DNA from 2 places in the Streptomyces xiamenensis genome. Region 1 is predicted to be linked to the other one. Evidence: predicted binding sites of a transcription regulator. Region 1 holds the regulator's gene; the other holds the start of a gene.
The links. The regulator HrcA, encoded in region 1, represses chaperone genes, less so after heat shock. The targets are predictions, from matches to a motif close to TTNGCACTCNGNNNNNCNGAGTGCNAA.

Region 1 (3,408 bases):
CGCCGGTGTTGGCCGGCCAGCCCAGGGCGCGGCACACCCCCGTCTTCCAGTCCTGGCCGCGCGGCACCCGCGGCCAGGCGGCGATGCCCACCGAGGACGGCTTGACCGCCTCCCAGATGTCGATGAACGGGTGGCCCACGATCAGCACGTTCGGGTCCGTCACGCTGGCCGCGATCCGGGACTCCTTGGACCCCGGCACCAGATGGTCCACCAGCACCCCGAGCCGGGCGTCGGCACTCGGCCCGAACTCCCGGACGATCGCCGGGAGGTCGTCGATGCCCTCCAGATACTCGACGACCACCCCCTCGATCCGCAGGTCATCGCCCCAGACCTTCTCCACCAGCTCCGCGTCGTGGCGCCCCTCCACATAGATCCGCCCGGCGCGCGCCACCCGGGCCCGCGCCCCGGGGACCGCCACCGAGCCGGAGGCGGTCCGCGCCGGCCCCGACGCGGGACGGGAGCCGGCCGGCCTGGGCAGGGTCAGCGTCACCGGATTGCCCTCCAGCAGGAAGCCGCGCGGCTCCAGCGGGAACACCCGCCGCTTGCCGAACCGGTCCTCCAGCGTCACCGTCGGCCCCTGCGCCGTCTTCTCGCAGCGGATCACCGCCCCGCAGTACCCGGTGCCGGCCTCCTCCACCACGAGACCGGGCTCGGCCGGCACCTCGGGGACGGGGGCGGACCGCTTCCACGGCGGGGTCAGGTCGGGGCCGTACTCTCTGCTGCGCATGGCCGTCATTGTGCCCCGGCGCGTGCGGCGAGAAAGGCGCGCTGGGCGCGTACGAACGCGGCGTCCACCACCGCGCCGTGCCCCGGAACGTACCGGGCCCGCGGGCCGCCCAGCTCCAGCAGCCGGTCCAGCGCGGCGGGCCAGGCGGCCGGGTCGGCGTCGGGCCCGGCCTGCGGCTCGCCCGACTCCTCCACCAGGTCGCCGCAGAAGACGATGTCGTCCACCTTCACCACCATGTCGTGGGGGGTGTGCGCGGGGCCCAGCCGCGCCACCGACACGGTGCGCCCGCCCCCCAGGTACAGAGACAGCCGCGATTCCACCGGCTGAGTCCGTACCTCCGCCAGCGCCGCCGCGCCCTGCGCCGCCTCCGCCTCCGGCATCCCGTGCCGTACCGCGTCCGCCGCCAGCTCCGCCGGATCGCCCAGCTCCCCGTACACCCGTGCCCCGGGGTAACCGCCGGCCCCGAGGACGTGATCGAAGTGCGGATGGGTCAGCACCACCCAGCGCACCGGCAGTCCCAGCAGGCCGCGCAGCTCCGCCCGGATCGCCCCGGCCGCGTCCGGGGAGGGGCCCGCGTCCACCAGCAGCACCCCGCGCGCGCCCGCGATCGCGCCCACCGTCTCGTCCCAGCCGGGCAGCCGGATCCGCAGTACGCCCGGGGCAAGCTCTTCCCAAGAGGTCTCCACAGTGCGAAGTTAACGTCACGGAGCGGGGCATGCTCTGCCTTACGGGGCTACTCCCGCGATACCGTCGGGCGGTCGCGCTTTCCCTGGCCTTGCTACCCGGCCGTACACTGGACCAGGGATTGGCACTCGGAGTGGATGAGTGCCAGGACGGTACTGACGGGAATGCGGCCGGACGGGAGGTGTCGCTGCATGCTCAGTGAACGCAGACTGGAAGTGCTGCGGGCCATCGTCCAGGACTATGTCGGCACCGAGGAGCCGGTGGGTTCCAAGGCGCTGACGGAGCGGCACAACCTCCAGGTGTCCCCGGCGACGGTGCGCAACGACATGGCGGCGCTGGAGGAGGAGGGCTACATCGCCCAGCCCCACACCAGCGCCGGACGGGTGCCCACCGACAAGGGCTACCGGCTGTTCGTCGACAAGCTCGCCGACGTCAAGCCGCTGACCACCGCCGAGCGGCGCGCCATCTCCAGCTTCCTGGAGGGCGCCGTCGACCTCGACGACGTCGTGGGCCGTACGGTGCGGCTGCTGGCCACGCTCACCCGGCAGGTCGCCGTGGTGCAGTACCCCTCGCTGAGCCGCTCCACGGTGCGGCACGTCGAACTGCTCTCGCTGGCCCCGGCCCGGGTGATGCTGGTGCTGATCACCGACACCGGGCGGGTCGAGCAGCGCATGGTGGACTGCCCCGCGCCGTTCGGGGAGACCTCGCTGGCCGACCTGCGGGCCCGGCTGAACAGCCGGATCGTGGGCGAGCGCTTCGCCGAGGTGCCCCGGCTGGTGCAGGACCTGCCCGAGTCCTTCGACAGTGAGGACCGGGGCACGGTGTCCACGGTGCTGTCCACCCTGCTGGAAACCCTGGTCGAGGAGACCGAGGAACGCCTGGTCATCGGCGGCACCGCCAATCTGACCCGGTTCGGCCAGGACTTCCCGCTGACGATCCGGCCGGTGCTGGAGGCGCTGGAGGAGCACGTGGTGCTGCTCCGGCTGCTCGGCGAGGCCAAGGACACGGGTATGACCGTGCGCATCGGGCATGAGAACGCTCATGAGGGGCTGACCTCCACATCGGTCGTGGCGGTCGGCTACGGTTCCGGTAACGAGGCGGTCGCGAAACTCGGCGTGGTCGGACCGACCCGCATGGACTACCCCGGAACGATGGGAGCGGTGCGCGCAGTGGCACGGTACGTCGGACAGATCCTCGCGGAGAATTAGGTGGCGACGGACTACTACGCGATCCTGGGCGTGCAGCGTGATGCCTCACAGGACGAGATCAAGAAGGCCTTCCGCAGACTGGCGAGGGAGCTGCACCCGGATGTGAATCCGGACCCCAAGACCCAGGAGCGGTTCAAGGAGATCAACACCGCCTACGAGGTGCTCTCCGACCCGCAGAAGAAACAGATGTACGACCTCGGCGGGGACCCGATGGGTCCCGGCGGCGGGGCGGGCGCTGCGGGATTCGGCGGGGCGGCCGGGTTCGGGAACTTCTCGGACATCATGGACGCCTTCTTCGGCACCGCCCAGCAGCGGGGCCCGAAGTCGCGCACCCGGCGCGGCCAGGACGCCATGATCCGGCTGGAGATCGACCTCAAGGAGGCGGCCTTCGGCACGACCAAGGAGATCCAGGTCGACACCGCCACCGTGTGCAACACGTGCAACGGTGAGGGCGCCGCGCCCGGTACCTCCGCTCAGACGTGTGACATGTGCCGGGGCCGGGGCGAGGTCTCGCAGGTCACCCGCTCCTTCCTGGGGCAGGTCATGACCTCGCGGCCGTGTCCGCAGTGCCAGGGCTTCGGCACGGTCGTCCCGACCCCGTGCCCCGAGTGCGCGGGCGACGGCCGGGTACGGTCGCGGCGCACGCTCACGGTGAAGATCCCGGCCGGTGTCGACAACGGCACCCGCATCCAGCTGGCGGGCGAGGGCGAGGTCGGTCCCGGTGGCGGCCCGGCCGGCGACCTGTACGTGGAGATCCGCGAGAGCGCGCATCCGGTCTTCCAGCGGCGC
Region 2 (3,408 bases), 1.8 Mb from region 1:
CCGGTGCCGCCCTCGTCGCTACGGCAGGCTGGGCCGGTCGGCCCGGGCAGGACTCAGAAGTCCATGCCGCCCATGCCACCGGTCGGGTCGCCGGCCGGAGCCGCCGACTTCTCCGGCTTGTCCGCGATGACGGCCTCGGTGGTGAGGAACAGCGCCGCGATGGAGGCGGCATTCTGCAGCGCGGAGCGGGTGACCTTGGTGGGGTCGGGGATCCCGGCGGCCAGCAGGTCGACGTACTCGCCGGTCGCGGCGTTGAGGCCGTGACCCTGCGGCAGGTTGCGGACCTTCTCGACCACGACGCCGCCCTCAAGGCCGGCGTTGACCGCGATCTGCTTCAGCGGGGCCTCCAGGGCGAGCTTGACGGCGGCGGCACCGGTCGCCTCGTCACCCTCCAGGTCCAGCTTGTCCAGCGCGGAGGCGGCCTGGAGCAGGGCCACGCCACCGCCGGCGACGATGCCCTCCTCGACGGCGGCCTTCGCGTTGCGCACCGCGTCCTCGATGCGGTGCTTGCGCTCCTTCAGCTCCACCTCGGTGGCGGCACCGGCCTTGATGACGGCCACGCCACCGGCCAGCTTCGCGAGGCGCTCCTGGAGCTTCTCGCGGTCGTAGTCCGAGTCGGAGTTCTCGATCTCGGCACGGATCTGGTTGACGCGGCCCTGGACCTGGTCGCTGTCACCGGCACCGTCGACGATGGTGGTCTCGTCCTTGGTGATGACGACCTTGCGCGCACGGCCCAGCAGGTCGAGGCCCGCGGTCTCCAGCTTGAGGCCGACCTCCTCGGAGATGACCTGGCCACCGGTGAGGATGGCGATGTCGGTCAGCATGGCCTTGCGGCGGTCACCGAAGCCGGGCGCCTTGACCGCGACGGACTTGAAGGTGCCACGGATCTTGTTGACGACCAGCGTGGACAGGGCCTCGCCCTCGACGTCCTCGGCGATGATCAGCAGCGGCTTGCCGGCCTGCATGACCTTCTCCAGCAGCGGAAGGAGGTCCTTCACGTTGCTGACCTTGGAGTTGACGATGAGGATGTAGGGGTCCTCGAGCTCGGCCTCCATCCGCTCCATGTCGGTGGCGAAGTAGGCGGAGATGTAGCCCTTGTCGAAGCGCATGCCCTCGGTGAGCTCGAGCTCGAGCCCGAAGGTCTGCGACTCCTCGACGGTGATGACGCCTTCCTTGCCGACCTTGTCCATGGCCTCGGCGATCAGCTCACCGATCTGGGTGTCGCCGGCGGAGATGGAGGCGGTGGAGGCGATCTGCTCCTTGGTCTCGACCTCCTTGGCCTGGCCGAGCAGCGCCTCGGAGACCTTCTCGACGGCGGCCTCGATGCCCCGCTTCAGGGCCATCGGGTTGGCGCCGGCGGCGACGTTGCGCAGCCCTTCGCGGACCAGGGCCTGAGCCAGCACGGTGGCGGTGGTCGTACCGTCACCCGCGACGTCGTCGGTCTTCTTGGCGACCTCCTTGACCAGCTCGGCGCCGATCTTCTCGTAGGAGTCCTCCAGCTCGATCTCCTTGGCGATCGAGACACCGTCGTTGGTGATGGTGGGGGCGCCCCACTTCTTCTCCAGAACGACGTTGCGGCCCTTGGGACCGAGCGTGACCTTGACGGCGTCGGCGAGCTGGTTCATCCCGCGCTCAAGGCCGCGCCGCGCCTCCTCGTTGAACGCGATGATCTTGGCCATGTGAAGGGGTCCTCCCATATACAGGGGTGGATGCTCCAGGACCGCGCCGGCGCCCGCGACGGACGGCCGTACACCCTGCGGTTCCTTGCCCCGCCTGGCTCACGACCTCACCGAACCGGTCTCTGCTGTCACTCTCACCCTCAGAGTGCTAACGCCATGATTAGCACTCTCACCCCGAGAGTGCAAGCGGTTCGCCCGCAGGGCGTCGTCGGGGAGTGACGGGCAGACACCGGCGCCCTCACGTTGTCGCAGGTGAGATGGGGGCGCACGCGCCGGGGCCCGCATCCCCGCGCTGGTGTGCGCTGGATGCGGGCCCCGGTTCGCCGGCTGCGGTGGTAGTACGGTCGGCGGTTCAGGCGGTCACCCGGACCATGTCGGCCTGAGGACCCTTCTGTCCCTGCGAGATCTCGAACTCGACCCGCTGCCCCTCTTCCAGGGTGCGGTATCCGTCCATCTGAATCGCGCTGTAGTGGACGAACACGTCCGCACCACCGTCTACCGCGATGAAGCCGTATCCCTTCTCCGCGTTGAACCACTTGACGGTGCCCTGAGCCATTCCAAACTCCCCATGTTGCTGGCCCTTTCACGGAACCGCACTTCGCGGGCCCGGGTCAGACCGGAACGCGTCGACCGCCGCTGAATGTATCTGGACGGACGCCCTGTGCAACAGGCCATTGAGCGGAGAATTATTGGAGCGCCCAAACGGGCAAATTGCGCAAAACAGAGGAAAGATGAATGTTTCTCGCCCGCCTTATTGCGCAGATCCGGCAATTGGTGCAGTGAATTGCCGCGCGTTTCCGTCGAGAAGTGTCGCGAATTCATATGCGGTCGGCATCGGATGGGCCGTCCCCGCGCGGGACTCACTCTATCGCCCCGGAAACGCCCAACCGCCCCGAAGCGGACAGCTTCGGGGCGGCTGTTGAAGATGTGATCAAGTGTAGACCTGACAGGGCGTGACCAGGCCGGGCCGACCGGTCGTCAGCAGCCCCCGGCCACCGCCGGGATGATGGAGACGCCCGCTCCGTCCGGCGTCGGGGTGTCCAGGCCCTCGGCGAAGCGCACGTCGTCGTCATTGACGTAGACATTCACGAAACGGCGCAGCTTGCCCTGGTCGTCGAGCACCCGGGCGGCGATTCCCTGGTGGTTCTTCTCCAGGTCGGCGAGGACGTCGCGCAGCGTTCCACCGTCGGCGGTCACCTCGGAACGTCCGCCGGTGTAGGTGCGCAGGATGGTCGGGATTCGGACAGTCACACTCATGCGAGGCCGGCCTCTCGGAAAGCGTCCAGATTCGGACGGATGATGGCGGTGGGACCGGTGGTCGCCGCCACCGCGTCCAGGGTCTTCAGGCCGTCGCCGGTATTCAGTACGACCGTCGTCAGTTCCGGGTCCAGCTGCCCGGTCTCGATCAGCTTGCGGGTGACGCCCACCGTCACCCCGCCCGCCGTTTCGGCGAAAATGCCCTCGGTGCGGGCGAGCAGCTTGATGGCGTCCACGATCTGCGCGTCGTTCACGTCCTCGACCGCGCCACCGGTGCGGCGGGCGATGTCCAGGACGTAGGGGCCGTCGGCCGGATTGCCGATCGCCAGGGACTTGGCGATGGTGTCCGGCTTCACCGGCCGCACCACGTCGTGCCCGGCCTTGAACGCCTGGGAGACCGGCGAGCAGCCCTCGGCCTGGGCACCGAAGATCTTGTAGGGCCGGTCCTCGACCAGGCCGGTCGCGATCAGCT

Region 2: a site for HrcA is predicted at 1,805-1,831, ahead of groL (chaperonin GroEL). Genes of this name have one in related genera too.

Annotation. Positions count from the first base shown of each region.
Region 1 is NZ_CP009922.3:1,607,480-1,610,887, reverse strand. Features, by position in the region: gene SXIM_RS07380 (DUF3097 domain-containing protein) at 1-727, opposite strand, end outside; gene SXIM_RS07375 (MBL fold metallo-hydrolase) at 733-1,413, opposite strand; gene hrcA (heat-inducible transcriptional repressor HrcA) at 1,603-2,619, shown strand; gene dnaJ (molecular chaperone DnaJ) at 2,620-3,408, shown strand, end outside.
Region 2 is NZ_CP009922.3:3,423,048-3,426,455, reverse strand. Features, by position in the region: gene groL (chaperonin GroEL) at 54-1,679, opposite strand; gene SXIM_RS15725 (cold-shock protein) at 2,032-2,235, opposite strand; gene SXIM_RS15720 (MoaD/ThiS family protein) at 2,658-2,936, opposite strand; gene thrC (threonine synthase) at 2,933-3,408, opposite strand, start outside.